2 regions of the Edwardsiella piscicida genome follow, and region 1 is predicted to be linked to the other one. Evidence: predicted binding sites of a transcription regulator. Region 1 holds the regulator's gene; the other holds the start of a gene.
What was found. Region 1 encodes CRP, which controls carbon source genes, mostly activating them, when cyclic AMP is high. Its sites were predicted from a motif close to ATGTGANNNNNNTCACAT; they were not measured.
Positions count from the first base shown of each region.

Region 1 (16,120 bases):
ACAGGCCTGCTGATAACAGTCGGCCAGCTGGCTATCGGCCAGCCACTGTAGCCACAGAAAAAACGCCACCTCCTGCGGATAGCGCTGACAGAAGCGGGCCACCTCCGGGCTATCGGCGCGGCGCAGGGGCTGCGGCCAGACCGGCCACCCCCACATCTGCTCATCCTCGCTGTGCAGGTGGTGGTGCAGGGCGTCGAACGCGGCCTGGTGGCGCAGGCTATCTCCCCCCTGGCGAACAAAGTGGCGGAAGGCGCAGGCCCGGGCATCGGCGCCCTGTGCGTTGAACGCGTGGAAGGCCAGGCGTAGCCCCTCCAGCTTCAGAGCGTATACGGCGGGATAATCGACCCAGTCGCTGGCGCGAGCGGCGTCCAGACGCTGACGGGTCGCGGGCGCCTGCCACCATCGCTGAGCGGCATCGCTGCGCTGAAACTCGTCGACCCGGTTGACATCAATGTAGATGATGTTCAGCCAGCGGCGTGATGACGGGCTGTAGGGGCTGATGCTGTGCGGGTTGGCGGGATACAGGGCATGGATGGGATTCAGGCCGACAAAGGCGCCGCCGCGCTGGGCGATCTGCCCGATCAGCTGGGCCAGATCGCCGAAGTCACCGATCCCCCAGTTATGCGCGGAGCGCAGGGTATACAGCTGTACGCAGGCGCCCCAGAGCTTTCGGCCAGTCAACAGGGCATCCGGCTCATGGCAGCGCGCCGGTGCAATAATGATCCGGCACTGCCACTGTTGCTGCCCATCGCTGAGCTGCAGGCGGTGGTAGCCCAGCGGCAGGTCGTGCGGCAGCGCCAGATGTTTACGCCGGCTCAGTCGACCCTGATAGGTCGGCTGGGCGTCGTTTTCCAGCGTGAGCGACCATTGGTAGTGGCCCCCCTGACGCAGGGCGATAACCGGCGTACTTCGCTGCCCGGCCACCAGGACGGCCGGTAGCGGCGCATCGGTGGGCGTACGCGGCGGCATGGCGTCGAGCAGGCGCCGCTTGGTCTGCGCACTGATGGCCTGAACGCAGCCGTGCGCATTGATGTAGCTGTCGGCGATCCCCGCCTGGGCCGCCTGCTGCTCCAGGAGGGGGTGCGGCGTAGTGCGTTGCATGGCGACTCCTTAACGCTGGCGCTGCCAGATGCGCTGTTGATAGTCGCGGATGGCCCGATCGGCGCTGAACATGCCCACCCGTGCCGTGTTGAGGATGGTCTTCTCGGTCCACGCTTCGCTATCGCGGTAGAGGGTGTCCACCCGGGCCTGTGTCTGGCAGTAATCGGCGAAGTCAGCCAGCACCAGATAGGGGTCGCCGCCCTGTAGCAGGCTGTGCAGCATCATGTCAAAAGCGTGGCGGTCGCCCTGGCTGTAGTGGCCGGAGCCCAGCTCATCGATGATGGCCTTCAGGCGTTTGTCTTTCCGATAGAGGCGGAGCGGGTCGTAGCCGGCGGCCAGGGTCGCCTTCACCTCCTCGACCGTCAGGCCGAAGATGAAGATGTTCTCTTCTCCCACCTGCTCGGCGATCTCTACGTTGGCGCCGTCCAGCGTGCCCACGGTCAGCGCGCCGTTCAGGGCCAGCTTCATGTTGCCGGTGCCGGAGGCCTCTTTCCCTGCGGTTGAGATCTGCTCTGATACGTCGGCCGCCGGGATCATCAGCTCGGCCAGGGAGACGCGGTAGTCGGGCAGAAAGGCGACCTGCAGGCGATCCTTGACCCGGGGGTCATTGTTGATGACCTCTGCCACCCGGTTGATGGCATAGATGATGTTTTTGGCCAGGTAGTAGCCCGGCGCCGCCTTGGCCCCGAACAGGAAGACGCGCGGAGCCCGATCGGCGTTGGGATTGGCGCGCAGCTCATGATACAGGGACAGGATATGCAGCAGATTGAGGTGCTGACGTTTGTACTCATGCAGCCGCTTGATCTGTACGTCGAAGATGGCGTCGGTGTTCAGCGTCAGCCCCTGGGTCTGCCGGACGTAGTGGGCCAGCGCCGCTTTATTCTGCTGCTTGATCTGACGGTACGCCGCGCGGAACCCGGCCTGGCCGGCATAGGGCTCCAGCGCCCGGAGGGCATCCAGATCGTTGGCCCATTCGCGCTGTAGCGTCGTGTCGATCAGCGTAGACAGGGCCGGGTTACACTGCTTGAGCCAGCGACGCGGGGTGATCCCATTGGTCACGTTATGGAATTTTTGTGGCCACAGCTGATGGTATTCGGGGAACAGATCGCTTTTGACCAGCGCCGAGTGCAGCTGCGCCACGCCGTTAACGGCAAAGCCGGCGACGACGCACAGGTTGGCCATGCGCACCCGTCGGTCGTGTATGATGGCGACGCGCTGCCACAGCGCCTTATCGCCCGGCCAGCGCTGTTCGACCAGCTCGCGGAAGCGGGTGTTGATCTGGCGGATGATGTCATGGTGACGCGGGAGCAGGCTGCGGATCAGGCTTTCGCTCCAGCACTCCAGCGCCTCTGGCATCAGCGTATGGTTGGTGTAGGCAAAGGTCTGGCTGGTGATGGCCCAGGCCTGATCCCACTCCATGCCGTGCTCATCGAGCAGAATGCGCATCAGCTCGGGGATGGCAATGGTCGGGTGCGTGTCGTTGAGCTGGATGACCTCATACTGCGCCAGCGCGTCGATACGGCGTCCGGCCAGATGGTGTCGGCGCAGGATATCGGCCAGCGAGCAGGCGCAGTGGAAGTATTGCTGCATCAGACGCAGCCGCTTGCCGGCCAGGTGGTTATCGTTGGGATAGAGTATTTTGGTCAGTTTGGCGGCCTCTATCCCCTGGCGCTCGGCGCGCAAAAACTGTCCGCGATCAAAGCTGTCGAGATCGAAGGGGTGATCGTGACAGGCGACCCACAAGCGCAGCGGCTGGCTGATGCCGTTGCGGTAGCCGACCACCGGCAGATCGCGCGCGACGCCGCGCAGGGTGAGCGCCGGCTGCCAGCGTAGCGCGCCGTTTTCACGCAGCAGTTTGCCGCCCAGACTGACGTGGACATCCCGCGCCCGATTGTGACGCATCCACGGGTAGTCGTCTCGCTCCCAGGTATCCGGGGCCTCTTGCTGCTGGCACGCCTGAAAGGACTGGCGGAACAGCCCATACTGGTAGCACAGGCCATAGCCGATGGCCGGCTGTTTAACGCAGGCCATGGCATCGAGGAAGCAGGCCGCCAGGCGGCCGAGGCCGCCGTTGCCCAGCGCCGGATCGACCTCTTGCTCCAGCAGATCGCTTAACGCGATGTCATAGCGCTCAAGCGCCTGGGCGACGGCGGGATACCAGTCCAGATTGAGCAGGTTATTGCCGGTCAGGCGGCCGATGAGAAACTCCATCGACAGATAGTTTACGCGGCGTTGGCCATCGTCGGACGCGCTGGCCGGGTGGGTTTCGGCCGCCAGCTGCGCCGAGCAGGCCAGGCTGACCGCCTGCCACCACTGATGCGGCGTCATTTGCGCAGCGCTCTCCATTCCCAATCCTTGCCAGTGGCGGGTCAGCGCCGCGTGGAAAGCCTGCTGATCGAACGGGGTATACGACATAGGCATCTCTCTCAAAGCGTCAAAATGAAAGTATTAAGCATGATGGTCATCCTGACGATCTCGTCGGGTGAAAACATCCTCCCGCCGTCGGCTGAGTTGGGGAGGAGCCACAGGGCGTAGTCCGAAGTGTGATCGGGACCGCGCTATAGCAGGGCTATCATCACGTTGCGTTACCGTTTCACGCTGTACTGATCGTCGGGTTATAACAGCAAAATATGGACTATTGGCGGCGATTGAGCGGCAAATGAGATTAACTCGGTAAAAAATGTGATCAGCCGCAATTTCCTGTTATTGGGGGCGGAACCTCGGTTGCAATAGCGCGCGCATTGTCAGACCTTAAAGGACAGCTATTAATTATGAGGCGCAAAATAAATAGGCGCCCGTAGCGGTGATTTCTGGGGCAGGGTGCCGCTCCTGCGCGCGAGCCGGCACGCGTCGGCCGCCGAGGGGGGCACCGGAAGGGGTGCGGGTAATAATGCTGATTCCGTCGAAATTAAGCCGTCCGGCGCGGCTGCAGACTACGGTGGTGCGAGAACACTTACTGACCAGGTTGGATGCGGCGCGCAATTACCGCCTGGTGTTGGTCAATGGTCCGGCAGGGTACGGTAAGACAACCCTGATGGCACAGTGGGCGCAGGAGAAGGCACACTTGGGCTGGTACTCCCTGGATGAAAGCGACAATCAGCCGGAGCGCTTTGCCAGCTACCTGATTGCCGCCCTGCAGCAGGCCACCGGTGGCCACTGCGCGAAAAGCGAGGCGATGAGCCAGAAACACCAGTATGCCACGCTGTCTGCGCTGTTCTCCCAGCTGTTCATTGAGCTGGCCGATTGGCAGACGCCGCTGTATCTGGTGATCGACGATTATCACCTGCTCACCCATCCTCCGCTGCATGAGGCGATGCGCTTCTTCTTGCGCCATCAGCCCGATAATCTGACCCTGTGTCTGATGTCACGCACGCTGCCCCCGCTCGGGATTGCCAATCTGCGGGTGCGTGAGCAGCTGCTGGAGATCAATACTCGTCAGCTGGCCTTTAACCACCGTGAGGCCAGCCAGTTTTTTCATCAGCGTTTGAGTGCACCGCTGGCCGATGACGAAATGCACGCGCTGTGCGATGAGGTCGAAGGCTGGCCGACGGCGCTGCAGCTGATCGCGCTGTCGGCGCGTCAGTCATCGGCCCAGGCTCAGGCTTCGGCTCGCCGTCTGGCGCGCATCAACGCTACGCATCTGGCGGATTACCTGGCGGATGAGGTGCTGGATCGGGTGGATGACGATACGCGCGGCTTTCTGCTGCAGTGTTCGGCGCTGCGTTCGATGAACGACGCGCTGATCTGTGCTCTGACCGGCGAGGAGGAGGGCCAGCTGCGCCTGGAGGAGCTGGAGCGGCAGGGGCTATTTATCCACCGGATGGACGGCGACGGGGAGTGGTTCTGTTTTCATCCGCTGTTTGCTCACTTTCTGCGCAGCCGCTGCCAGCGGGAGATGGCGGGCGTACTGCCGCAGCTGCACCGGCGCGCGGCGCAGGGATGGCTGGCGCAGGGGTTTCCGGCGGAGGCGATCCACCACGCGCAGGCGGCCGGAGACACGGCGCTGCTGCGCGATATTCTGCTGCAGCACGCCTGGGTGCTCTTCCACCAGAGTGAGCTGGCGCTGCTGGAGTCCTGCCTGAATACCCTACCGTACGATGTGTTGATCCAGAACCCCAGCCTGGCGCTGCTGCAGGCCTGGCTGGCGCAGAGTCAGCACCGCTACGGCGAGGTCAACACGCTGCTGGCGCGCGCCGAGCAGGAGATGGGACAGCGTCAGATCTCGCTGGAGGCGGCGCTGCAGGCCGAGTTCGACGCGCTGCGAGCCCAGGTCGCGATCAATGACGGGCGACCGCACGATGCCGAGCGCTTGGCGACAGAGGCGCTGCGCCATCTGCCGATCGGCAGCTACTACAGCCGGATCGTGAGCAGCTCCGTGCTGGGCGAGGTGCTGCACTGCAAAGGGGTTCTGGCGCGGGCGCTGCCGATGATGCAGCAGACCGAGCAGGTGGCCCGCCGCCATCAGACCTACCACTATGCTCTGTGGGCGCTGCTGCAGCAGAGTGAGATCCTGATAGCCCAGGGGTTCTTGCAGGCGGCCTACGAGACCCAGGATAAGGCGTTTGAATTGGTCGACGAGCAGCATCTGCAGCAGCTGCCGATGCATGAGTTTTTACTGCGTATTCGCGCCCAGGTGCTGTGGTCGTGGATGCGGCTGGACGAGGCGGAGCGCGCGGCGCGCGATGGGCTGGCGGTGCTGGCCAACTTTGAGCCGCAGCAGCAGCTGCAGTGTCTGGCACTCTTGGCCAAGTGTTCGCTGGCGCGCGGCGATCTGGATAACGCCGGACAGCATCTGCGCCGCTGCGAAACCCTGCTGCAGGCCGGAAACTATCACAGCGACTGGCTGGTGAATGCGGATAAGGCGCGGGTGATCTACTGGCAGATCACCAGCGATCGCCAGGCGGCCAGTCGTTGGCTGCTGCAGGCGGTGCGTCCGGCGGCGTCGGATAACCACTTTTTACAGGGACAGTGGCGCAATATCGCGCGGGTTCAGATCATGCTGGGGCAGTATGATGAGGCTCAGGCGGTGCTAGATCAGCTGAATGCGGCGGCGCGCCGCCTGCGCCTGGTCAGCGATCTGAACCGTAACCTGCTGCTGAGCAACCTGCTGTATTGGCACACGGATCGCAAGAGCGAAGCCCTGCGCGTGCTGATGGAGGCGCTGAGCCTGGCCAATCGCACCGGCTTTGTCAGCCACTTTGTCATCGAGGGCGAGGTGATGGCCCAGCAGCTGCGTCAGCTGCTGCAGCTCAATACCCTGCCGGAGATGGAGGTGCATCGCGCTCAGCGGATTTTGCGTGATATTAACCAGCACCACCGGCATAAGTTTGCCCATTTTGATGAGCAGTTCGTCGAGCGGTTGCTGAATCATCCCCAGGTGCCGGAGCTGATCCGCACCAGTCCGCTGACCCAGCGCGAATGGCAGGTGCTGGGACTCATCTATTCGGGCTACAGCAACGAGCAAATCGCCGATGAGCTGGCGGTGGCGGCGACCACCATTAAAACCCATATCCGCAATCTGTATCAGAAGCTGGGGGTTGCACACCGTCAGGAGGCCGTGCGCCAGGCGCAGGATATTATGCGCCTGATGGGCTATGGGGTGTGATCAGCGCCAGATCAGCAGTACGCAGGCGGCGGTCAGCGTCCCCATGGTCAGGTTAAAGGCGAACCAGGCGCGTCGGCTTTGCAGCAGTCGCCCTATCAAGGTACCGAAGCTTAACCACAGCGCGCCGGCCAGCAGATTGACCAAGAACATGCCCAGGCTGATGGCGGCGATGGCTGCCAGATAGCGCTCGCCGGGCAGGCTAAAGCTGGTCACCGCGCCCAGGGCCATCAGCCAGGCCTTGGGGTTCAGAAACTGCAGCAGCCAACCCTGTCGCCAGCTGACGGCGTCGTCTAAGGCGGCGCTGCCGTCGCTCAGACGGGTATAGCGCGACGTCGCCACCTTCCACGCGATATACAGCAGGTAGAGGCTGCCCGCGCCCTTGAGCAGGGTGTGCAGCGTCGGATAGAGCAGCAGTAGGCTGCCGACGCCAAAGGCGATCAGCAGCAGCAGCGTTTGCATGCCGAGCATGATGCCGAGCATGAGCGGCAGCGAGCGGTAGAACCCCAGATTGGCGCTGGAGCTGGTCAACAGCATATTGTTGGGGCCAGGGGTCACGGCTGAGACCCACAGGAAACCCAGCAGGGAGAGAAACAGAGAGCTGTCCATGCTAACCGGCTCCGATTTTGCGCCGAGGGGGTGTTTTGACCCTAACAGTGTGTTATTGATGGTACAAGTGTTCCCTGGATGAATTTTCTTCACGCAGCATGATCGTTTCCACCTTTTCACCGTCCCGCGCCCTACGCAACCCGCACCTGCAGACGATCCTGCCGCGGCTGCTGCGACGGCGCGCCCTGTTGGCGCCGGTGTGGCAGCGTTTAACCCTGCCGGACGGCGATTTTATCGATCTGGCCTGGAGCGAGGCGCCGCAGCCCGCTCGCCATAAACCGCGGGTGGTTCTGTTCCATGGGCTGGAGGGCAGCGTGCATAGCCCCTATGCCCACGGCCTGCTGCACGCCTGTCGGGAGGCGGGCTGGCTGGCGGTCGTGATGCACTTTCGCGGCTGCAGCGGTGAGCCCAACCTGACGCCGCGTTTCTATCACTCCGGCGAAACCGGGGACGCGCGCTTTTTTTTGGCGTGGCTGCGACGCACCTTCGGTCAGGTGCCCACCGCGGCGGTCGGGTTCTCCCTGGGCGGCAATATGCTGGGCTGTTATCTGGCCGAAGAGCAGGCACAGGCCCCGCTGGAGGCAGCGGTGATGGTCTCGGCGCCGCTGATGCTGTCGGCCTGTGCGGCGCATCTGGAGCGCGGCGTGGCGCGGATTTACCAGCGTTACCTGTTACATGAGCTTAAGCAGAGCGCCCGACGTAAGCTGCGCCGTTATCCGGAGATGCTGGATCTCGATCCGCTCCAGCTGCGGCGTATGCGTAGGCTACGCGAGTTTGACGATCAGATCACCGCTCGCCTGCACGGGTTTCGCGATGCGGATGACTACTATCGGCGCTGTAGCGCCCTGCCGCGGCTGTCGACGATCCGCCAGCCGCTGCTGATCATTCAGGCACGCGACGATCCCTTTATGACGTCGGCGGTGATCCCGCCGTTGGGATCGCTGCCGTCCAATATCGAATACCAGCTGACGGCGTTTGGCGGCCACGTCGGCTTTATCGGCGGTACGCTGCGACATCCCTTCCCGTGGCTGGAGCAGCGCATTCCTGCCTGGTTAGCCCCCTATTTGGAGTAAAACGCGTGATCATTCCTTGGCAACAGATTGCCCCAGAGACGCTGGATAGCCTGATCGAGGCTTTTGTCCTGCGAGAGGGGACTGACTATGGCGAGCAGGAGAGGAGCCTGACGCAGAAGGTGGAGGATGTGCGGCGTCAGCTGCAGTGCGGTGAGGCGGTCGTGGTATGGTCCGAGCTGCATGAAAGCGTCAATATTATGCCGCGCAGCCAGTTTAAGGGCGCGGATTAGCGCACGTTGGCGTATTTTCCCGCGCGGCGCCCGGCGCCGCGCTGTGCAAATAAAAAGCAAAAACGTCGCAGGCGGAGAAAAAACGGCGGCGAACAGTGAGCTATTCCATGCTGAAGCGAGACAGTGCGAGACAGTAAGGCCAAGCTATGCTACAAACTAAGCCGACATGCACCTTTAATGGAATGAAGCGGGTATAGATCAAGATCGCCGGGGATCATCTCCCTTAGGCTATGGAAACTATATTCGACAAGTGCAGTGCTATAGCAGGTTACTAGGCAGTTTCCCGGCCCCGTCCGGCGGGGGGTGCGTTTGGCGCACCGGGGATGCGATAACAATAGAGGATAATAGCGAATGGTTCTCGGCAAACCGCAAACAGATCCAACTCTCGAATGGTTCCTGTCCCATTGCCATATTCACAAATATCCGTCCAAAAGTACCTTGATTCACCAGGGTGAAAAAGCGGAGACGCTTTATTACATCGTAAAGGGATCTGTAGCGGTACTGATTAAGGATGAAGAGGGTAAGGAGATGATCCTCTCCTACCTGAACCAGGGCGACTTCATTGGCGAGCTGGGGCTGTTTGAGGAAGGGCAGGAGCGCAGCGCCTGGGTGCGGGCGAAGACCGCCTGTGAGGTGGCTGAAATTTCCTACAAGAAATTCCGCCAGCTGATCCAGGTTAACCCGGATATTCTGATGCGTCTGTCTGCCCAGATGGCGCGTCGTCTGCAGGTCACGTCAGAGAAAGTCGGTAACCTGGCCTTCCTGGATGTGACGGGCCGTATTGCCCAGACGCTGTTGAATCTGGCCAAGCAGCCGGATGCGATGACGCACCCGGACGGCATGCAGATTAAGATCACCCGTCAGGAGATCGGCCAGATCGTGGGCTGCTCTCGTGAAACGGTAGGACGTATTCTGAAGATGCTGGAGGATCAGAACCTGATCTCGGCACACGGTAAAACCATCGTCGTCTACGGGACGCGTTGATTTTGCGCCCGCGCCGCACGGGCGGCGCGGAATCTTCAACCCATCCCCAGGATGGTGCTCATGTGGCGGCGGTTTATCTACCACCCGGAAGTGAACTATGCACTGCGCCAGACGCTGGTTTTGTGTCTGCCGGTGTTGTTCGGGCTTATGGTAGGCCAGCTGCAGCAGGGGCTGCTGTTTTCTCTGGTACCGGTCTGCTGCAATATCGCCGGTCTTGATACCCCCCATAAACGCTTCTTTAAACGCCTCGCGGTGGGCGGCACCCTGTTTGCGCTCGGCAGCCTGTTACTGCAGATGGCCCTGCTTTGGTCGGTGCCGCTGCCGCTGGCTATGCTGCTTTTGGCGCTGCTGTTTGGCGTCAACGGCGAGATCAGTCCGCTGCACGCCCGTTTACTGCCGGCAACGCTGGTCGCCGCCATCTTTACCCTTAGCATGGTGGGGATGGTGCCTATCTGGCAGGGGCCGCTGCTGTATTTGGTCGGTACGATTTGGTACGGCGCCTTCACCTGGTTTTGGTTTGTCCTGTGGAAAGGGCAGCCGATCCGCGAAACCCTGAACCAGCTGTACCTGGAGCTGGCGGATTACATTGAGGCCAAGTACAGCCTGCTCACGCAGCACAGCGATCCGCAGACGGCGCTGCCGCCGCTGCTGAACCGCCAGCAAAAGGTGATGGATCTTATCAGCGTGATCTATCAGCAGATGCATATGCTGTCCCTGGTCCATAACCCGGAATATAAGCGGTTGGTGCGCTACTTTCAGGTGGCGCTGGATCTACAGGAGCATATTACCGTCAGCCTCTCCCAGCCGGAGGAGGTGCAAACTCTGGTGGAACAAAGCCAGGCCGAGGCGATCATTCGCCGCAACGCGCAGGTGGTGGCCGGGCGTCTGCGGGTACTGGCGGATGACATCCTGTACCACCGCTACCCGCAGCATTTCTCTATGCGCAGCGAGGTGTCGGCGCTGGAAAAGCTGGCCAGCCGCTACCCGGAGAATCCGGTTGGGCAGTTCTGTCTGCACCATTTTAGCCGAATGGCGCGTCTGCTGGAGCGGCAGCGTCCGCTCTATCAGCGCCAGCTGATGGCGACCCAGCAGCGTCTGCCGTTCTGGCCGGCGCTGCGCGCCTACTGCTCCCTGAAGTCGGGCGCGCTACGCAACGCGCTGCGCCTGGGGCTGACGCTGGCGGCCGGCGGCGGGCTGGGGATCCTGCTGGCGCTGCCTAAGCCCTATTGGATCATGCTGACCACCATGCTGGTGATCCAGAATGGCTATAACGCGACGCGGGTGCGTATTCAGCACCGGGCGATGGGCACCTTTGCCGGTCTGATCATCGCCGCCGGTCTGCTGCAGCTGACGCTGAGTGAATATGTGATGCTGCTGGTGATGCTGCTGGTGACGCTGGGCGCCTACCTGGTGCTGCGGAAGAATTACGGTCTGGCGGTGATCGGCTTTACGGTCAGCGCCGTATTCACCCTGCAGCTGCTGGCGTTGAACGGCTCGCACTTTTTGGTGCCGCGCCTGGTGGATACGCTGCTGGGCTGTATTCTGGCCTTCGCCAGCACCATCTGGCTGTGGCCGCAGTGGCAGAGCGGCCTGCTGCGTAAAAACGCCCATCAGGCGCTGGAGGCCTACCAGGATGAGCTGCGCCTGCTGCTCTCCGCCGATCCGGGCGTGAGCGAGCTGGCCTATGCCCGGATGCGCAGCAACCAGGCGCAGAACACGCTCTACTCCTCGCTGAGCCAGGCGATGCAGGAGCCGGGCTTTGATTCGCGCTATCTGGCGGACATGCGCCTGTGGATCAGCCACAGCCAGTTTATTGTCGAGCATTTGAACGCGATGACCATTCTGGCGCGCGAGCACTATATGCTGACCTCGCGTCTGGCGCAGGACTACCTGCAGTGTGGTGAGATCGCGCTGCAGCTGTGTCAGCAGCGTCTGGAGCACGATGGCCCGAGCAGCAATGACAGCCAGGCGGTGCCGATACCCGAGCCACAGCAGGGGATGCCGATGACGCCGATGGAGGTGCATCTGCGCCGTATCCTGTCGCACCTGCGCACCATGCATACCATTTCATCTATCGCCTGGCGCCAGCGCCCGCATCACGGGCTGTGGCTCAGCCGTCGGCTGCGCGACTGATTCCGCGACTGATCCGGGGGCGCCGGCGATTTATTTAGCCGCGCTGGCCGTAGTAGGCATCCGGCCCGTGCTTGCGCCGGAAATGCTTATCGCGCAGCGCCCGGTCCAGCGGGGCGAGGCGCGGGTTCAGGCTATAGGCAATCCAGGCCATTTTGGCCACCTCCTCCAATACCACCGCGTTATGCACCGCCTGCGCCGCGCTCTCCCCCCACGCGAAGGGGCCGTGCTGGTGAACGACGATCCCCGGCATATGGCTCGGGTCGCGCTGCGCCAGCGTTTCGATGATGACCCGCCCGGTGTGATGCTCATAGTCGTGGTCGATCTCGGCGGCGCTCAGCGCGCGGGTGCAGGGGATGTCGCCGTCGAAGTAGTCGGCGTGGGTAGTGCCGAGCGCCGGGATCGCCCGTCCCGCCTGTGCCCAGGCGGTCGCGTGGGTCGAGTGGGTATGCACGATACCGCCCAGCTGCGGGTAGCGGCGGTACAGCGCCAGGTGGGTCGGGGTGTCGGATGAGGGGCGCAGCGCGCCAGCGACGATCCGTCCGTCCAGATCGACGACGACCATCGCCGCGGGGGTCAGCGCCTCATAGGCGACGCCGCTGGGTTTGATGACGACATAGCCGCGCTGGCGATCGATGGCGCTGACGTTGCCCCAGGTAAAGGTGACCAGCCCGTGGCGCGGCAGGGCCATGTTGGCCTGGTAGACCTGCTGTTTCAGCCGTTCCATGAGGCCTCCTGCGTCACCGCCAGTCCGGCGCGTCGCATCCGTTCAATGATCCACTCACGCGCCTCGCGCACCGCCTGCAGCGGGTCCGGGGCGCTTTCGCTCCACATCTCGATCAGGTAGGGACCGCGGTAGCCATGGCGATCCAGCGTGCGGAAGCAGGTCTCAAAGTCGACCACACCGCTGCCGAAGGGCACATCCCGAAACTGGCCCGGCCGGGTATCTTTGACATGCACGGCGACGATGCGGTCGATGCCGGCCACCAGCTCCAGCTCGACGTCATTATCCCAGGCCGAAAGGTTGCCGATATCCGGGTAGACCTGGAACCAGGGGCTGCGCAGATAGCGGCAGTAGCCGAGCGCTTTGCTAACGGAGTTGAGCAGCGGCGTGTCCATGGTTTCCATGGCCAGCGTGACCTGCGCCCGGCTGGCCATGGTGACGGCTTGGCTCAGCCCCTCGCGGAACAGTCGGCGGGTCAGGGCATTGCCCTGCTGATAGTAGACGTCGTATCCCGCCAGCTGAATAACCCGGATACCCAGATCCTGGGCGAGGGTAATCGCGTGGGCCAGCAGCCGCAGCGCCTGACGCCTGACCGCCGGATCCTCGCTGCCCAGCGGAAACCGGCGGTGGGCGCTGAGGCACAGGGAGGGAATACGCACGCCGCTGTGCGCCATTGCCGCCAGCAGATCCAGACGCTGCTGGCGCGACCAGGTCAGTCGGGCCAGGCGGCGATCGCTTTCATCGATAGACATTTCGACGAAGTCGAACCCGAGCTGCGCGGCCTGCGTCAGGCGTCGTGGCCAGTCTTCGCCGGCGGGCAGCGCCTTTTCATAGATGCCCAGCGGCACCGTGGAATGCAGCATGTCGCGCTCCTTAGCCCCACAGCTGGGCGATACGCTGTTGGAAATGGTGGGCGGCGGCCAGCGGATCGTCGGCCTCGCGGATGCTGCGCCCGGCGATGAAAACATGCACCGGGATCCCCTGAAACAGCGGCAGATCGTCCACGGTGAGGCCGCCGGTGACCGTGACGCGAAAGCCCATGTCGCTCAGACGGCGTATGGCGTCGATATCCGCCGCCCCCCAGGTCGCTCCCGCCGCCTGTGCGTCGCGGCTGCGGTGGTAGACCACCTGACCGATACCTGCTTGGCGCCAGGCCTGCGCCTGCTCCCAGGTCCAGTAGCCGGTCAGCTCGATTTGCAGATCGCCGTCGAACGCCTGGGCGACCGCCAGCGCGCCCTTGGCCGTGTTGATGTCGGCGCAGCAGATCACGGTGATCCAGTCGGCGTTGGCCTCAAAACACATGCGCGCCAGGATGGCACCGGCGTCGGCTATTTTGGCGTCGGCCAGGATTATCTTGTGGGGGTAGAGCGCCTTGAGATCGCGTATGGCGCGCACGCCCTCGCCGACGCACAGTATCGTGCCGACCTCGATGATATCGACGGCCTCGGCGATCTGCCGGGTGGTGAGGTAGGCCGCCTCCAGCGTCGGGTTATCCAGCGCGATTTGCAGCATAGGTAGGGATGATGTCATGAGGCGACTCCTTGGGGATGCGATGGGGTTGTTGCCGTATCGATGAGCGTGAGCACCTGCGCTGGCGTGCGGCAGGCGCGCAGACGCGCAAAGTTGGCCTCATCCTCGAACAGATCGACGATCTGACGGATGCCGACCTCCTGATGGGTGTGGGCGTCGACGGCGGCCAGGGTGATCAGAATGTCCACCGGGTCGTTATCCTCATGGCCGAACGTGACCGGCGTCCGCAGGGTGACCAGCGCAAAGCCGGTCTTGATCACCCCCTCTTCCGGGCGCCCGTGCGGCATGGCCAGCCCCGGCGCCAGCACAAAGTAGGGGCCAAAGCGCGCAACGCTATCCAGGATGGCCCGGTAGTAGCGTGGCTCCACGACGCCGGCGTCGACCAGGAGATCTACGCCGATCCTGACGGCCGCAGGCCAGTCCGCCGCCTCGGCCTGTAGGCGAATGCTGTGGTTTTCCGCCAGCGAGTCTCGCAGTTTCATCATGGCTCCTTAGCTGAGGTCCTGGGGAAAGTGGGCGCGGATGACCTCCATCAGCCTGGGGCCGAACTCTTCCGCCGACAGCATATTGCGTACCCCGACCACGTATTTATTGCCGCTGACGCTGATCTCGCCGGCGACGTGGGTGGATGCAATGATGATATCTGCGCCGCTCAGCTCCGATTTATACTCGCCGACCGCGCAGCTGTTGACGCTGTGGTCAACGCCCTGCTGGGTTAGAAACTGATCCACCTTCATCTTCATGATCATTGAACTGCCTTGGCCGTTACCGCAGACGGCGAGAATGCGTACTGTCATGATGTTTCTCCATGGAGTTAGAGTGTTGCACCGCGCGCCTGATCGGCCTGCGCCGCCTCTTCCGCGCGCAGGCTGCGCCCGGCAACCAGCATGTAGGCCAGGGCGATCAGCAGCAGAACGCCCATGAACCATAGGCCCAGCGTCAGCCCCTGGATCATCGGCGGGGCCAGGATGGACCAGTCGGCCATCCCCATCCAGGCGCTGAGCCCGGTAAGCTTGACGGCCCAGACGCAGCCGAAGATTTCAATCATCCCCATGACCAGACAAATCTTGATGGCCGCTCGCCAGCCGCCGAAGTGGTTGGCAAAGACGCCGATCGTCGCGTTGGAGAAGAACATGGGGATAAAGCCGGGGATGATCAGGATAGGTGACCCCAGCAGGATCAGGATGCCGATGGCGATCAGTTGCCCGATGGTGCCCCAGATAAACCCCCACACGACGGCGTTGGGGGCAAAGCTGTAGATGGCCGCGCAGTCGATGGCCAGCACGGCGCCGGGGATCAGGCGCTGAGAGATGCCGGTGAAGGCCTCTGACAGCTCCGCGACGAACATGCGCACCCCCTGGACGATGATGAAGATTGCGACGGCGAACTGAAAACCGGTCTGCAGGATGTAAATGCTCCAGTGGGTTTTCCCCGCCATCAGCTGGACGGTGTCCAGCCCGAAAGAGCAGAGGATCAGCCCGAAGAACAGGGTCATCACGATCGCGGTCGAGACGATATTGTCGTGGAAGATATTCAGCCAGCCGGGCAGCTTGAGGTCTTCAACGCTCTCCTCCCTGCGCCCCAGATAGGGGGCCAGCCGATAGGCCAGCCAGGAGGCAAACTGCTGCTGATGGCCAATGGAGAAGCCGCAGCCGTCGGTGACCTCCTGGGTGGGGCGATACATCATGTTGGCGGTGATGCCCCAGTAGAGTGAGACCAGCAGCGCGCTGCACAGGATCGTGGTCCACATGGGATAGCCGAAGATATAGAACACCACGGCGATAAGCCCGGCTTGCTGAAACATGATGTGGCCGGTCAGCATGATGGTGCGGATGCCGGTGAGGCGGCGCAGCAGGACGTAGAGAATGTTCAGCGCCAGCGCTAGCAGCACGGTATAGCCTACCCAGCTGTAGGCGTCACCCATGCGCTCGATGGTGGCCATCATCGAGGCGTAGGTATCTGAAATGGCTCCGTTGATGTGATAGACCTCGGACATTTTGGCTACCACCGGTTTGAAGGTTGAGGTCAGGATGCCGGAGCCCGCCTGCAGCAGCATAAAGCCGATGATGGTTTTGATGGTGCCTTTGATGATCACCGTCGCCGGTTTACGCAGCAGCAGGTAGCCGAGACAGGTGAC
Region 1 covers NZ_CP090968.1:3,464,528-3,480,647, reverse strand. The annotation lists gene malQ (4-alpha-glucanotransferase) at 1-1,101, opposite strand, end outside; gene malP (maltodextrin phosphorylase) at 1,111-3,516, opposite strand; gene malT (HTH-type transcriptional regulator MalT) at 3,992-6,706, shown strand; gene L1P05_RS15875 (LysE family translocator) at 6,707-7,312, opposite strand; gene L1P05_RS15870 (hydrolase) at 7,411-8,385, shown strand; gene L1P05_RS15865 (YheU family protein) at 8,391-8,615, shown strand; gene crp (cAMP-activated global transcriptional regulator CRP) at 8,967-9,599, shown strand; gene L1P05_RS15855 (YccS/YhfK family putative transporter) at 9,660-11,732, shown strand; gene L1P05_RS15850 (L-ribulose-5-phosphate 4-epimerase) at 11,767-12,456, opposite strand; gene L1P05_RS15845 (L-ribulose-5-phosphate 3-epimerase) at 12,444-13,316, opposite strand; gene L1P05_RS15840 (3-keto-L-gulonate-6-phosphate decarboxylase UlaD) at 13,327-13,983, opposite strand; gene ulaC (PTS ascorbate transporter subunit IIA) at 13,980-14,465, opposite strand; gene ulaB (PTS ascorbate transporter subunit IIB) at 14,475-14,780, opposite strand; gene ulaA (PTS ascorbate transporter subunit IIC) at 14,798-16,120, opposite strand, start outside.

Region 2 (16,120 bases), 1.6 Mb from region 1:
GAATCAATTATAAAATTCGACAGAGGTTATAAAATGTGGAAGCATACATGTACAATGATATAGTAATGATCATCTGGGCAGGCGGCATTGTTGTTGCAGCGATTATAATGATGAATTTATCGTTTTTTTCGTTTATGGATAAAATGGATAAACGACCGTTGAATCACCTCGATGGATTGAGGGCTATTTTAGCTATAATGGTAGTATTTCATCACTTCTTTTTTAATTATTTTTACTCAAAAACAGGAGTGTGGGTAATTAATGGGAACTATTTTTTTTCATTTATAGGAAAATTTGCTGTTGGCATTTTTTTCATTCTGTCAGGATACCTTTTCTCAAACATCTCTATAAATCGAATTTCTTGGTGGTTCTCATTTTACAAGAAACGTTTTTTAAGAATAGTTCCAGTAACCATACTATCATCATTGGGATGTATTTTAATATCATACATATATGGAACCCAAAGCAATGAACATTTGCTAAATATAATGCCATGGTTTGATGGTGGAATATTCAATGAAAGAAATCCTTTATTTGGCATGTCCAATAGTAATATTATTAATGCTGGAGTAACATGGTCATTAGCATGGGAGTGGCGCTTATATTTCACACTGCCATTAATTTCATTACTAATCCCATTAAACAAAAGAGCAATTATAGGAATAAGTTCTGCCATACTAGCTTTTATATTTTTCATATATACTAAAATAGCCCATCCAGAGCTAAACTCGGGGGGATATCTTGCCATTTTTTTCTTTTCAGTTGGTTTTTTCTGCAAGCATTTTCATGTGCAATTATTAAACAGGCTAAAGTCTAATATTGCAATCCAAAGCATAGTTATTATTTTATTGTTTATAATCCCTTTTACTGGTAAATTATCCACTGCAATCTCTCCACTTTTTGCAGCTTTATTATTTATAATGACTTGTCATGGGGCTACATTTTTTGGAGTATTAAATATAAAAGGACTTAAGAGGTTGGGTGTAACAAGCTACAGCTTGTACTTAATTCATGGTATTTTTTGGTACATCGGATTTAAAACCATCCTATCGGGAGAAAATATAATGCTCTTATCACCATTCGTATTTATTGCGATAATACTAACTTCTATTTTTATATCATACACCATAGAATATCCAATATATAATCTATCAAAAAGAGCAAAATCAAGAAAAACAAATTAATATAAAATATAGCATAGTGGATTTTAAATCGCTCACTATCAATGATAGAATAGAAGTTTCGACGTATATTTCACTAAAGTGAGATAGTTTTACCTGATATGAAACATCATCATCACATTGCGAATAATGGATAGACTCAACAAAGAAGACGATAGATAGCATATAATTGGAGAGTTTTAGCAGAAAGATGGAAGGGCCTGATGCCATCATTTTATGACAAAAAAGATTGGCCCTTTATTAAAAATGATGACATAGATTTAAGCTAATTTTTTTCCAAAATTTTCAAACCTAACCCCATCATGGATACAGTGGTATGGCAAACTCATCATTATAATTAAATATAACTATCCACATCATTCCTCAACTGGCAAAGCACTTTCTGAGGATGCTCTCCATCTTCAGTGAGTGAAAAATGAGTTCTATATAGATAGTATAATAAAAATAGCCTGTTAGATTTATATAACTTCACAGGTTATCCTACCCCTGCAAAATTTGATAGGCTATGGAACTCGATTGGCCATATATAGGACCTGTTATGTAAATTATTCCTAGCAAGAGTCAACTCATTTATCTGTATGTCCACTATCGGTGAGCGGCCTTAACGTTCCTAGGGTTGTACATCTAAAGTTCACAAAACAGGCAGTTCTTTAGCATAAACATTGACCGTGAAGAGAAGCATTGCATCATCGAACGCTATATTAGTTTTCTAAACTCAATGAAGTTATGATTTATGCACTCAATATGTATTTCCTATCCGCATGTACAATGCATCACAGATATGCATCAAGCAATGTACAACAGATAGCAAAGACTGGCATAATAAATTATCACAATAAATCAACCATATACAATATAAGGCGCATACGAAGGTGACAGTGAAAAACAGAAGCATACAAAATACATTCCTCTTTCACGACTATGAAACCTTCGGTCAGCATCCGGCGCGGGATCGTCCCGCACAGTTCGCCGGCGTGCGCACCGACGCCGACTTCAACATCATCGAAGAGCCCCAGGTGTTTTACTGCCGTCTGGCCGATGATTACCTGCCCCAGCCCGACGCGGTGATGATCACCGGGATCACCCCGCAGACGGCGCTGGCGCAGGGGGGTTGTGAAGCCGAATTCGCCGAGCGTATCCACCAGATGTTCAGCGTGCCGGGCACCTGCGTCGTAGGCTATAACAACATCCGCTTCGACGATGAGGTAAGCCGCAACCTGTTCTATCGCAACTTCTTTGACCCCTACGCCTACAGCTGGCAAAACGGCAACTCGCGCTGGGATCTGCTGGATGTGGTGCGCACCTGCTACGCCCTGCGCCACGAGGGGATCGTCTGGCCAGAAAACGAACAGGGGCTACCCAGCTTCAAGCTGGAGCACCTGTCCCAGGCCAACGGCATTGAGCACAGCAACGCCCACGACGCCATGGCCGATGTCTACGCCACCATCGCGCTGGCCAAGCGAGTCAAACAGGCCCAGCCGCGGCTATTCGACTATCTGTTCCAGCTGCGCAACAAAAACCGGGTAGCGCAGCTTATCGACATCGCTGCGATGACTCCCCTGGTGCATGTCTCCGGCATGTTCGGCGCCCTGCGCGGCAACACCAGCCTGATCGCACCGCTGGCCTGGCATCCCGAGAACAAAAACGCGGTGATCGTCTGCGATCTGGACAGCGATATCACCCCGCTGCTGACCCTGGACGCCACCGCCCTGCGCGAACGGCTCTACACGCCGCGCAGCGAGCTGGGCGACGCCGCGCCGGTGCCTATCAAGCTGGTCCACATCAATAAATGTCCGGTGCTGGCGCCGGAGAAAACCCTGCTCGTGGACAACGCCGCCCGCCTGGGGCTCGATCGCCAGCGCTGCCGGGATAATTTAGCCCTGCTACAGCAGCACAGCGAGATCCGTGACAAGGTGGTATCCCTGTTTGCCGATGCGCCGCCCTTCCCACCGTCGGACGACGTGGACAGCCAGCTGTACGACGGCTTCTTCAGCGACGCCGATCGCCAGGCGATGCAAATTATTCGCGCCACCCAGCCGCAGAACCTGCCGGCGCTGGATCTGCGCTTCAGCGATCCGCGCATCACGCCGCTGCTGTTTCGCTACCGCGCCCGTAACTACCCGGCGACGCTGGATGAGAACGAGAGGCGCCGCTGGCAGCAGCATCGCCAGGCCATGCTGACGCCGCAGCGCGTACAGGATTATCTACAGACGCTGGAAATGCTGTACAACCGCTATGAGGATCAGCCGCAGAAGCTGACGCTGCTGCGGGCGCTGTTTGATTATGCCCGTGAATTAGTAGGATAATAATCTGCGCCGAAAGGATGCGGCCGTCGTCACCTGCATGGCGTTTACTGTGGCATCCTGCGCACTCTTTCCACTCTGCCCATGGCGGAGTGGCCGATAACCCGGCTCCGCGACGGAGCAGACAATCAAGGCTGAACTATGTGGCTGCGCAATGGACCGCTGCTGGCGGTGCTGTCGTTTATTCTGTGGGGGATCACGCCGCTATACTACAAGCTGCTGAACGATGCCAACGCCTTCGAACTGCTGGCCCAGCGTCTGTTCTGGTCTGTTCCCCTGCTGCTGGCGCTGCGTCTGCTGTTCAAGCAACGCACCTCCTGGCGCGCTGCCTGGCAGGATAAACGCTCGCTGTACTGCTGCCTGCTGGGCGGCGCCATCATGAGCGTCTCCTGGACCACCTTCATCTATGCCCTGACTCACCACCTGGTGCTGGACGCCAGCCTGGGTTACTTCACCAATCCGCTGTTCGCCATCGCGCTGGGCGTCATCTTTCTGCACGACCGGCTAACGCGCTTTCAGCGCATTGCGGTGCTGCTGGCCATTATCGGCCTGACCTACCAGATAATCCTGCTGGGGCGGGTGCCGGTGCTGGCGCTGGTCATGGGCATCACCTTTGCCTTCTACGGCCTGGTGCGTAAGTATATCCGCTACGACATTATGACCTCCCTGACGCTGGAGACCGTCTGGATGCTACCGCTGGCGCTGGGGATCACCCTCTGGCTGCAGATCAACGGCGGCAGCGATCTGGGCGGCCTTAGCCTGTCGGAGTATTCGCTGTATATTCTGACGGCGCCGGTGACCTATGCGCCGCTGCTGCTGTTTGCCGCCGCCATCAAGCGCACCTCCCTGACGGTGGTGGGGCTGGCGCAGTATGTCGAACCCTCTCTGCAGTTTCTGCTGGCGGTGCTGGCCTTCGGCGAACCGATCAACCTGCCCAAGATGATCAGCTTCTCGCTAATCTGGCTGGGGCTAGCGCTGTGTATCTATGAGCTGTTTCGTCGCCCGCGTCGGCACAGCGCGCTAACGCGGGACGGCGCGGCGACGGAGACCGGAGCGCCCCCCCTGCGCAGCGCAGAGAAACCCTAACCCGTTCGCGCCTTCCTTCGCGCCGGGCGACCCGGCGCGATCCTCGTCTACGACGGCGTCAATACCCCATCGAATTGGCATGGCTGCCATAGAGCGAATTCATGATGTGATCAGTAGCACATTTTATCGATTAATTGTATGATGATTGTGTTTTCGTTTTTGGGTACACTATGATGTCAAATCCACTTTCTCTTTGCTGGCAATACGCACGCGCCTTCGTGCTGATTTACCTGTGTCTGTTTGCCGGTAATGCGCTCGCCACCCTGTTACCAATCAAGATCCCGGGCAGCATCATCGGTATGCTGATCCTGTTTGCCCTGCTGGCTTCGCAGATTATGCCGGCCACCTGGGTCAAGCCGGGATGCAGCCTGTTTATTCGCTATATGGCGCTGCTGTTCGTGCCGATCGGCGTGGGCGTCATGCAGTATTACGACGTGCTGTGCCGCCAGTTTGGCCCCATCGTGGTCTCCTGCGTGGTCAGCACCCTGATCATTATGGTGGTGGTAGCCTACTGCTCACACCTGGTGCATCGCGAACGGCCCGACGACGGCGAGCAGCCCCTGAGCCATCCACAGGAGAGTAAACAATGATGACCGTCATGCTGAATATCTGGTGGTCACTGCCGCTGACGCTGGTGGTCTTCTTTGGCGCCCGGCGTCTCGCCCAGCGCCTGAATATGCCGCTGCTCAACCCGCTGCTGGTCTCCATGGCGGTGATCATTCCGCTGCTGCTGCTGCTGCATATCCCCTACAAAAACTACTTTGCCGGCAGCTCGGCGCTCAACAGCCTGCTGCAGCCGGCGGTGGTGGCGCTGGCCTTCCCGCTGTATGAGCAGTTGCACCAGATCCGCGCCCGCTGGAAGTCCATCATCACCATCTGCTTTATCGGCAGCGCTACCGCGATGATCACCGGTACCGCCATCGCCCTGTGGCTCGGTGCGACGCCGGAGATCGCCGCCTCGGTGATGCCGAAATCGGTCACCACGCCGATCGCGATGGCCGTCGCCCAGTCCATCCACGGGATCCCGGCCATCAGCGCCGTCTGCGTGATCTTTGTCGGGATCTTAGGCGCCGTATTTGGTCACACCCTGCTAAACGCCATGAATATCCGCACCAAGGCGTCGCGAGGGCTGGCCATGGGGACGGCATCCCACGCCTTGGGGACCGCCCGCTGCGCAGAGGTCGACTACCAGGAGGGCGCCTTTAGCTCTCTGGCGCTGGTTATCTGCGGGATCATTACCTCCCTGCTGGCGCCGTTTCTGTTCCCGATACTGCTGCATATCTTCTGATAACATTGTCACAGCGGAGAGCGCCGATCGGCGCTCTCCGCCTTCGCCAACCGTTTTTACGTTAAAAAAGTTGAAATAAATCTCTAATTCGAGACCAAAATTACAGTTATTGCATCAAAAAAGTGATTATTATCACAAATGTCACCTATTCGCTTCCTTACAATAGCCTCCCGTAACTCATAAGAGGCTTTCCCATGCACGCACGCTTTGCCGCTGCATTCAGCCAGCTGCCTGCCGAACTCCAGGCGGCGCTTACGCCAGTGATGGCGTCTGACACCTTCAACGCCGTGATCACCGCAGCCCAGGTGGATGCTATTGGTCATGCCTGTCACCTGGATCGCCAGGCCCTGAGTTTTGCCCTGCTGCCGCTGGCCGCCGCCTGCGCCCTGACGCCGATCTCGCATTTTCAGGTCGGCGCGATCGTCCACGGCGCCAGCGGTAACCTCTACTTCGGCGCCAATATGGAGTTTTCCGGCGCACCGCTGCAGCAGACCATCCATGCGGAGCAGTGCGCGATCACCCACGCCTGGCTACGGGGCGAAACGGCGCTGGCGTCGATCACCGTTAACTGCACGCCCTGCGGTCACTGCCGCCAGTTTATGAATGAACTGAACAGCGGTACCGCGCTGCCGATCCATCTGCCGGGCCGCCGCGCCGCCACGCTGGGCGACTACCTGCCCGATGCCTTTGGTCCGCGCGATCTGCAGATAAAAACCCTGCTGCTGGATGCGACCCATCACGGACTGGCGCTAGACAATGCCGCCGGCGATCCCCTGCTGCAGGCCGCCCTGGACGCCGCCAACGCCAGCCATGCGCCGTACAGCCAGGCCTACAGCGGCGTGGCAGTCGAAACCGACCGCGCCGTCTATGCCGGCCGCTATGCGGAAAATGCCGCCTTTAATCCCAGCCTGCCGCCGCTGCAGGCCGCCCTGATCCTGCTGAACATGTCCGGCGACAGCGTCGACGCTATCCGCCGGGCCGCGCTGGTGGAGTCCCGTCAGGCGCCCCTGTCGCAGTATGCGGCGACGCGCGCCACCCTGCAGGCGCTGGGCTGCGACGATCTGCAGCACCATCCGCTGTAACCCTGGCGCCAGGGCTCCCCTTGGAGCCTTGGCGTGTGACCGCCACGCGTTCCCTCTCCGCCGTCACTTTCGCGCGCCAAAATCATTGTTACGAAACATATATTAAATGAATAGTTTTGATAACAAACATTGAACAATGGCGCTCTCTCTTTTAGGATCTTCAGCGTGTTATTTCATCCCGTTAACATAAGAGCGTACTTATGGATCTGGAACACGAAAGTAAACGTCCGCTGTATATTCCCTATGCCGGCCCCATCCTGCTTGAATTCCCGCTGTTGAATAAAGGCAGCGCCTTCAGCGAAGAAGAGCGCAATAACTTTAACCTGAGCGGCCTGTTGCCTGAGGCCATCGAAACCATCGAAGAGCAGGTTGAGCGCGCCTATCGCCAGTTTTGCGATTTTCAGAACGCCACCGCGCAGCATATCTACCTGCGCAATATTCAGGACACCAACGAGACCCTGTTCTACCGCCTGCTGCGCGGCCACCTTAGCGAGATGATGCCCATCATCTATACCCCGACGGTCGGTGAGGCCTGTGAGCACTTTTCCGATATCTACCGACGCGCCCGCGGGCTGTTTATCGCCTATCCCAACCGCGATCGCATCGATGACATGCTGCAAAACGCCACCAAGCAGAACGTAAAGGTGATCGTGGTCACCGATGGCGAGCGCATCCTCGGCCTGGGCGATCAGGGCATCGGCGGCATGGGGATCCCTATCGGTAAACTGTCGCTGTACACCGCCTGCGGCGGCATCAGCCCGGCCTATACTCTGCCCGTGGTGCTGGACGTCGGCACCAATAACCCACAGCGCCTCAACGATCCGCTGTATATGGGCTGGCGCCACCCGCGCATCACCGGCGATGAATATAACGCGTTCGTCGAGGCGTTCATTCAGGCGGTCAAGCGCCGCTGGCCGGATGTTCTGCTGCAGTTTGAGGACTTCGCTCAGAAAAACGCCATGCCGCTGCTGAGCCGCTATCGCGATCAGCTCTGCTGCTTTAACGACGACATTCAGGGCACCGCGGCCGTCACCCTGGGCAGCCTGATCGCCGCCAGTCGCGCCGCCGGCAGTCGTCTGCGCGATCAGACCATTACCTTCCTCGGCGCCGGATCTGCCGGATGCGGCATCGCGGAACAGATCATCGCCCAGATGATCGCCGAGGGGCTGAGCGACGAAGAGGCGCGGGCGCGCATCTTCATGGTCGATCGCTTCGGACTGCTAACCGATCGCCTGCCCAACCTGCTCGACTTCCAGAGCCGCCTGGTACAAAAACAGCAGGCGCTGGCCGGATGGCAGACGGAGAGCGAGGGGATCTCCCTGCTCGACGTGGTACGCAACGCCCACCCCACGGTGCTGATCGGCGTATCGGGTCAGCCGGGGCTGTTCAGCGAGGCGATCGTGCGCGAAATGCACAGCCACTGCCCCCGCCCCATCATCATGCCGCTCTCCAACCCCACCTCCCGGGTAGAGGCCCGTCCAGAGGATATCATCAACTGGACCGATGGCGCGGCGCTGGTCGCCAGCGGCAGCCCCTTCGACCCGGTGCTCTATCAGGGAGAGCGCTACCCGATAGCCCAGTGTAACAACGCCTATATCTTCCCCGGCATCGGCCTGGGCGTCCTGGCCAGCGGTGCGCGGCGGGTGACCGACGGCATGCTGATGGCCGCCAGCCGCGCGCTGGCCGACAGCTCGCCGCTGGCGCGCGACGGCCACGGCCCCCTGCTACCGGATCTGAAGGATATCCAGCAGGTTTCACGCGACATCGCCTTTCAGGTCGCCAAGGCGGCCCAGCGCCAGGGCGTCGCGGTGCTGACCTCAGACGAGGCGCTGCTGCAGGCCATTGACCATAACTTCTGGCTGCCGATATACCGTAGCTATAAGCGAACCTCGTTCTAACGGCCCCCTGCGGTGTCCCGTCACGGGCCACCGCCCACCTCGCCCTCGCGCCCTTGCGGCCCGGAGCACTTTCCTGCGCAAATAACCGCCATCCGCCCTGCGCGCGCGCCTTATGGCTTGCGCCGCGTCGGCGGGTAAAGTAGCCTCGGGAGAGAGCGAATAACGGGAAGTACGCCATGTGGTGGAAGCGACTCATATATGGCCTGATCGGCGTTGGCATCCTCTCGGGGCTGGCGGCGCTGGCGCTTGACCGCTGGATAAGCTGGGTCACGGCCCCCTATATCTACGAAGACGTGCAGGACCTGCCGCGCCGTGAGGTCGGCGTGGTGCTGGGAACCGCTAAATATGTGGCTCCCGGGGTTATCAACCAGTATTACCGCTACCGTATCCAGGGCGCGCTGAATGCCTATAACAGCAATAAGGTCAGCTACCTGCTGCTGAGCGGCGACAATGCCCTGCAAAGCTACAATGAGCCGGTGACCATGCGCCGGGATCTGATCGCCGCGGGGGTACCGAACGGCGATATCGTGCTGGACTATGCCGGCTTCCGCACGCTGGATTCCATCGTGCGCGCCCGTCGGGTCTTCGATACCGATGACTTTACTATCATCACCCAGCGCTTCCACTGCGAGCGGGCGCTGTTTATCGCAATGCATCTGGGAATTCAGGCCCAGTGCCTGGCGGTGCCCTCGCCCAAAGATATGCTGCTGGTGCGCCTGCGCGAAATTGGCGCCCGCCTCGGCGCGCTGACCGATCTCTACCTACTGCAGCGCCAGCCGCGCTTTCTTGGCCCGCCGATCCCGATTCCAGCGGTACATAAGGTCGCCGCCGACGCCCAGAGCTACCCGGCGGTGCTGCCTGAACAGCTGCAGGCGCTGGAGCAGCAGCCCCATCACCAGACGACCCCCTAGCCGGCGCAGATCGCGTGCGCTACAGCGCCTGCGCCAGCGGGCGCGGCTCGCCCAGCAAAAAGCCTTGCAGATACTGCACCCCCAGACTGCACAGAATCTCCATCTGCTCACGCGATTCAACATACTCGGCAACCACCTGCAGCTGCCGCTCACGGGCGATATCGCAGATAGACTTGATGATCAGACGGTCTAGCGAGCTGCTGACGATATCTTTGACAAACATACCGTCGATCTTCACCACGTCCGCGTTAAGGTGCTTCAGGCGCTGATAGTTGGAGAGCCCGGTGCCGAAATCGTCGATGGCGATCTTAAAGCAGTAGTCGCGCAGGGCGCGCACCGTCTCCAGCGCGGCGTTTTCATCCAGTAAATACTGTTGTTCGGTGATCTCAAAGATCACCGCCTGCGGCCGCACCTGATAACGCTCAAACAGGGCGATGATCTGCGCGGCCACGCCGTTTTGCATCAGCGTCAGCGGCATCAGGTTTACCGAAAAACAGGTGCTGGAGCTGTCCAGCCCGGCGCGGTGAATATGGCGCACCACGTTTTCGATGATCAGCAGATCAAACTGCGCGCACAGGTTGAACGCGGTGATAAAAGGAATGAATTTCCCCGGCAGCACCAGCTGCTCACCGTCCTGCAGCCGGGCCAGGATCTCATAATAACGCTGCCCCTCGCGGTGGACGATGGGCTGGGCATACAGCAGCAGCGCATTCTCCTGCAGCGCGCGGGTGATCTTCTGCAGCCAGAAGACCTGTTCGTTCACCGCGGCGTTGGCATCTGCCTCATTGCCGTACAGCGGGAGGATCACATTGTCCCGACAGGCCCGCTCCGCCAGGTAGCTCAGTTGCCCCACCACGGCGTGGATCGACTGACGATGGGCATCGAACGGAGAGTACGCCACGCCATACTGCAGCGTCACCGGATGCTGCTGCCACACCAGCGCCTGCGCTATCAGCGTCGCGCGAATGGCGTTAATGCGCGGCAGATCGGCGTCGGCCTGCAGGTAGATCAACAGCTCCGCCCCCGGCATCTGGTACACCCGCTCCCCGGGCCGCAGCAGGGGTGCCAGATGCGCCGCCAGCTGGCTTTTGGTCGCCGCTCGCATCGTCATGCCGTGGCACCGGCTCAGAATATCCAGGTTACTCAGGCGCAGAATGCACAGGGTGCCGCAAGGGCGACGCGCCAGATAATCATTCAGGGCGCGGAAGTTAGGGAGATCGACCAGCCCGTCGCGCCGTCGCAGACGCAGACGCAGGTACAGGCGGCGCATCCTGTCGTTGCGCGTAATCACCTGTGCCATATAAACCAAGGCGATGCTAAAGGCGATCAGCGCGGATGACAGGAAGGCCAGCTGATAATGGCGGTTGCCCAACTGGATAAAATTAGCGCTGCAGGCCAGGAGTCCCAGCACCGTCAGCGCCCACAGCAGCAGCACCGCTCGGTAGCGGAAATGGAACGACGCAAAGACAAACAGCACGAACAGCAGCGGCGTCAGATAGCCCAGATTGACGTGGGACGCCGGCGGGAAACAGAGCGCCCCCATCGCCGCGACATAGATCGGTAAAAACAGGCCGCGAATGTCGCGCCGCAGCGCGCGCCGGCAGTCGAGGAGAAAGGCCCGCAGACTGCCGGGGTTGAGCAGCATACGCAGCAGGTAATACAGCGCCGGCGTCAGCGCTACGCAGCTCAGGATCATGCCCTCCAGCGCCAGCAGAGCAAAGGGGAGATCCCGCGGCGGCGCGGCGGCGGTACCTATCGACAGCGGCGTCATCAGCGTACCGCCCAGCAGCATCATCAGCCAGCTGCCGATGGGATAAAACAGGCCGAACCCCAGCAGGCGGATCGCCAGCCGCGTCCCCCCGCCCCGATTAAGATCGCAGCGCCCGCGCTTTCCCAGCAGACGCTGGCTGAGGTGGGCGATCGGCGACAGCGGCAGCAGCAGCGCACAACCCAGCGCGAGGGCCCCGGCGAAAGAGAGCGAGGGCAATAGCAGCGCGAACAGCAGCAGCGCCAGCGACAGGGAGGGCAACGCCCGCGGGCCAAACAGCATGACCAGCGCGGCGGCGAGCGCCATCGGCAACGGCAGCAGAAATAGCGCCTGGCCATTGACGACGGCGTGGGGGGAGAAAAACCAGGTCAGCGGCAGCAGCAGTACGCTGAGCGAGGCAGGCAGCGCATATTGACCTAAGCAACGGGTGACTCTTTGCATCACGTTGACCGATACCCTAAAAAAACGATCCAATGGACAAGGTGCCATCCGCAGCAGAGGGCAGACCGGCCTCACGCGCGCCCACGGCCAGCGGCGCGGAGTATGACGGCGTGAATCGGAAACCATTCCGATCGGGACGACTCCCCGCGTAGGGTGTCGCTCACAATCGGTGATTATCCAACAGGTGATAACCTAACACCTTCCGTCGTTTTAACGCTGCAGCATCACCGATGCGGCGGATCATAAAACCTATCCCGCGGCACAATGCGAATAAACGCGGGCACCGCGCTTTCTAGGTTAAATATTTTATATTTAAATAATATCGCGTCATCACGGTGATGCAAAAAACGCAGTGCGTTAAATTTATTTATAAAAATCAAATTATTATAATAAGATCTTGGTCACGGAAATAAAATAAACCTCAGAAAAAATCACGCTAGGACTGAGGTAAATAGCGCTGAATACAAACATAAAAAGAATAAAAACCGCAGGATAAATCCTGCAGTAAAGATAAAAATAGAAGCCTGTTATTTTTAATGGCTGTACGAGAGGAGGTCAAGCGCAATAGCGAAATTGACAATTACGACTTGTAGAATATGCTGGGGCGACGTCGGGGGCCCCCGCGTCCTCAGACGCGCAGAGACAGTCCGGTCAGACGGCGCCACAGCCACTCTACGGGCCCCTGACGGAAGACGCGCAGCCAGAGCGTCGCAAACAGCAGACAGCCCCCCCACACCGGCGGCACCCACAGCAGCAGCGCCGCGCGCCCGGCGTGATTGAATAGCCCCCATCGATAAAACAGCGTAGTGCAGATCAGCGTCTGCAGCAGATAGTTGCTCAGGGCCATACGCCCAACCCGCTGCAGCGCGGCGGTCAGCCGCCAGCGCGACAGGCGCGGCCAAGCGGCGTAGATCAGCGCCACATAGCCCAGCATCATCAGCGGCGCCGCCAGCTCACCGGGCAGCTGTAGCAGGTAGCCGCACCAGCGAAAGTCCCAGCGCAGATACCACTGCAGACCACTGCCCAGCGCCTGAAGCGCCAGCCCGCTCAGCAGCAGCCCGGCCCCGCAGCGCCGGTAGTGGGCAGAGGAAAAGCGGCCGCGCAGCCAACCGCAGCGCATCAGTCCCGCGCCCAGCAGCATCACGCCGCACAGCTGCCAGCCATACTGCACCGCCAGCGCCAGCAGATTGCTTATCAACAGCTCGCTGCGGTTACGCCAGGCCTCGACGCCCCCGCGCAGCTTCCAGTAGGTCTCATACTGGATCTCGGCATAGCCGACCTGCCAAAAGCCGTGTGGCTCCGCGCGGCTCATCGCGGCCAGCAGCAGCAGCATCCCCAGCCCGACGGCATACAGCGTCGCCCCGCGGTACAGCAGAGCGCGGGCCGAATCGGCGTCGCGGATCGTCCGCCAGCACATCAGGCCGATCAGGCCATAGACCAGGAGAATGTCGCCATCCCACAGCAGCAGGGTATGCAGCAGCCCAAACAGCATCAGCCATCCCAAACGCGCCTGGATCCAGCGCCCGCCGCGCGGCAGCTGTAGCTGCAGGCCAGCGCCGAACAGCAGCGCGAACAGGGCCAGAAACTTGCCCTGCACCGTCAGGCTGAGCAGCAGCCATACCCCCTGATCCCAGGCGGAGGGGATCCCCTGATAGGCGGGGTTCAGGTACGCCGCCTTTGGCAGGGCAAAGCCGACGATATTCATCAGCAGGATCCCCAGCAGCGCGAGGCCGCGCAGGGCATCCAGCGCCGCGATCCGGGGCGCTCGTCCCCGCTGCGCCGCCACAGGCATCTCGGCCATGGTGATCCTCTCCGTGGTTTACAGACGAGAACGCCGGCATCGCGCCGGCGTTCTCATGTTTCCTGAGCCCGAGCTAGACGTGGTGGCGCACCGCGCGCAGAAACTCCTGCCGGGTATTTTGACTGGTTTTAAACAGCCCGCCAAGCGAGGTGGTGGTGGTCGCGCTGGTCGCATCGCGTACGCCGCGGGCCTTGACGCAGTAGTGCACCGCATCGATGGAGACGGCGACGTTCTTGGTCCCCAACAGCGTCTGCAGCGCCACCAGAATTTGCTGGGTCAAACGCTCCTGCACCTGCGGACGCTGGGCGAAAAAGCGGACAATCCGGTTGATCTTGGACAGCCCAATTACCCCCTCTTTCGGGATATAGGCGACCGTCGCCTTACCGTCGATGGTGACGAAATGGTGTTCGCAGGTGCTGGTCAGCGTAATATCGCGCACCGTCACCATCTCATCGACATGCATTTTATTTTCAATAATGGTGATTTTAGGGAAGTTAGCGTAATCCAGTCCGGAAAAAATTTCGTCCACGTACATTTTGGCGATCCGCGACGGCGTCTCCGCCAGGCTGTCATCCGACAGATCCAGATTCAACAGTCTCATGACTTCGGTCATGTGCGCCTCAATCTGTGCCTTACGCGTATCGCGCGCCAGCGGCTCACCGCGCAGCGGGGTTTCCAGCCCACGCGCCAGCAGCGCCTCGTGCACCAGTGCAGCTTCTTTACTTAGCGATGACATCACTTATCTCCCGATACTTCTTATCTCTGCGCCGGAACATCGGCCCCGCGCCAGCCTCCCCACACCGATGATGCCATTCTGGCTCTGCACCGATATTGCGCCGCGTCGTTACGGAACACGGCCTAACATGATACAGATCACGGCAATGCGTTGTCTCCCACTGTAGTGAAGTCCGGCGCCTTAATCCAGCGCAATCCCCTCTGCCGACGGCCAAGCGCGCGATCCGTGTATTCCAGCGCAACGCCGGCGCGCTGGCTCACCCGCACCGGGCGCCGCTGTCGCCCGTGATCGCGCGCGGTAAATTCGTTATTGCCTATCGCAGAAATCCGCGCCGCTGCGCAACGCGCCCTCCCCCGCGCCGCGCGGCCGGGCCAGATTCTCCCCGGGGCGATAATCTGCCATAATGGGCCCACCGTTTACTTATCATCCCGCCGCCGGCGGGTGATCACGTCGGAGATTACGATGGATTGTTGTACCCCCCCGGATCTGCTTTCCCTGCAACAGGCGCTGGATCGACTGCTGAACGACGCTCAGCCGATCGCCGATGACGAAGAGGTCTCCCTGGCCGACGCCGCCGGGCGCATCAGCGCACAGCCCATTGTCTCACCGCTGGATGTACCGCCCTTTGCCAACTCCGCGATGGACGGCTATGCCGTACGACTGGCCGATCTGGGCAGCGCTCAGCCGCTGCCCATCGCCGGTAAGGCGTTTGCCGGCGCACCGTTTCAAGGCGACTGGCCGGCGCACAGCGCCATACGCATCATGACCGGTGCCGCCGTGCCGGCGGGAGCCGAGGCGGTGATCATGCAGGAGCAGGCCCAGCTGGGGGAGCAGGGCGTCAGCTTTAGCCATCCCGCGCAGCCGGGGCAAAATATTCGCCTGGTGGGCGAAGATATCCGCCGCAGCGCCGTGGTGCTGGACGCCGGCGTACGCCTGGGCTGCGCCGAGCTGCCGCTGCTGGCCTCGCTGGGGATCGCCCACGTCCGAGTCCTACGCCGCCTGCGCGTCGCGCTGTTTTCCACCGGCGATGAGCTGCAGCCGGTCGGCAGCACGCTGGCGGCGGGGCAAATCTACGATACCAACCGCTTTGCCGTTACCCTGATGCTCAAACAGATGGGCTGTGACATCCTCGATCTGGGCATCGTCCGCGACGATCCGCAGGCGCTGCGCGACGCCTTCCGCCGCGCCGATGCGCAGGCCGATCTGGTGATCAGCAGCGGCGGCGTCTCCGTTGGCGAGGCCGACTTCACTAAACAGATCCTCGATGAGGTCGGTACCATCAGCTTTTGGAAGCTGGCGATGAAGCCGGGAAAACCCTTTGCCTTTGGCCGCCTGCGCCACGCGCTGTTCTGCGGTCTGCCGGGCAACCCGGTCTCCGCCGCCGTCACGTTCTATCAGCTGGTGCAGCCGCTGCTGGCGCGTCTCTCCGGCCATAGCCACTGGCAGGCGCCGCCGCGTCTGAAGGCCCGCACCCTGAGCCCGCTGAAAAAGGCGCCGGGGCGTCTCGACTTTCAGCGCGGCATCGTCAGCAGCAATGCCCAGGGAGAGCTGGAGGTGCGCAGCACCGGTCATCAGGGGTCCCACGTTTTCAGCTCCTTCGCCGCGGCCAATGCCTTTATCGTGCT
Region 2 covers NZ_CP090968.1:1,255,012-1,271,131, reverse strand. The annotation lists gene L1P05_RS05725 (acyltransferase family protein) at 36-1,184, shown strand; gene sbcB (exodeoxyribonuclease I) at 2,060-3,487, shown strand; gene rarD (EamA family transporter RarD) at 3,626-4,570, shown strand; gene L1P05_RS05710 (CidA/LrgA family protein) at 4,744-5,160, shown strand; gene L1P05_RS05705 (CidB/LrgB family autolysis modulator) at 5,169-5,858, shown strand; gene cdd (cytidine deaminase) at 6,053-6,940, shown strand; gene L1P05_RS05695 (NAD-dependent malic enzyme) at 7,141-8,838, shown strand; gene sanA (outer membrane permeability protein SanA) at 9,015-9,749, shown strand; gene L1P05_RS05685 (EAL domain-containing protein) at 9,769-11,958, opposite strand; gene yeiB (DUF418 domain-containing protein YeiB) at 12,587-13,759, opposite strand; gene folE (GTP cyclohydrolase I FolE) at 13,833-14,495, opposite strand; gene moeA (molybdopterin molybdotransferase MoeA) at 14,958-16,120, shown strand, end outside.
Region 2: a site for CRP is predicted at 5,979-5,996, ahead of cdd (cytidine deaminase). Genes of this name have one in related genera too.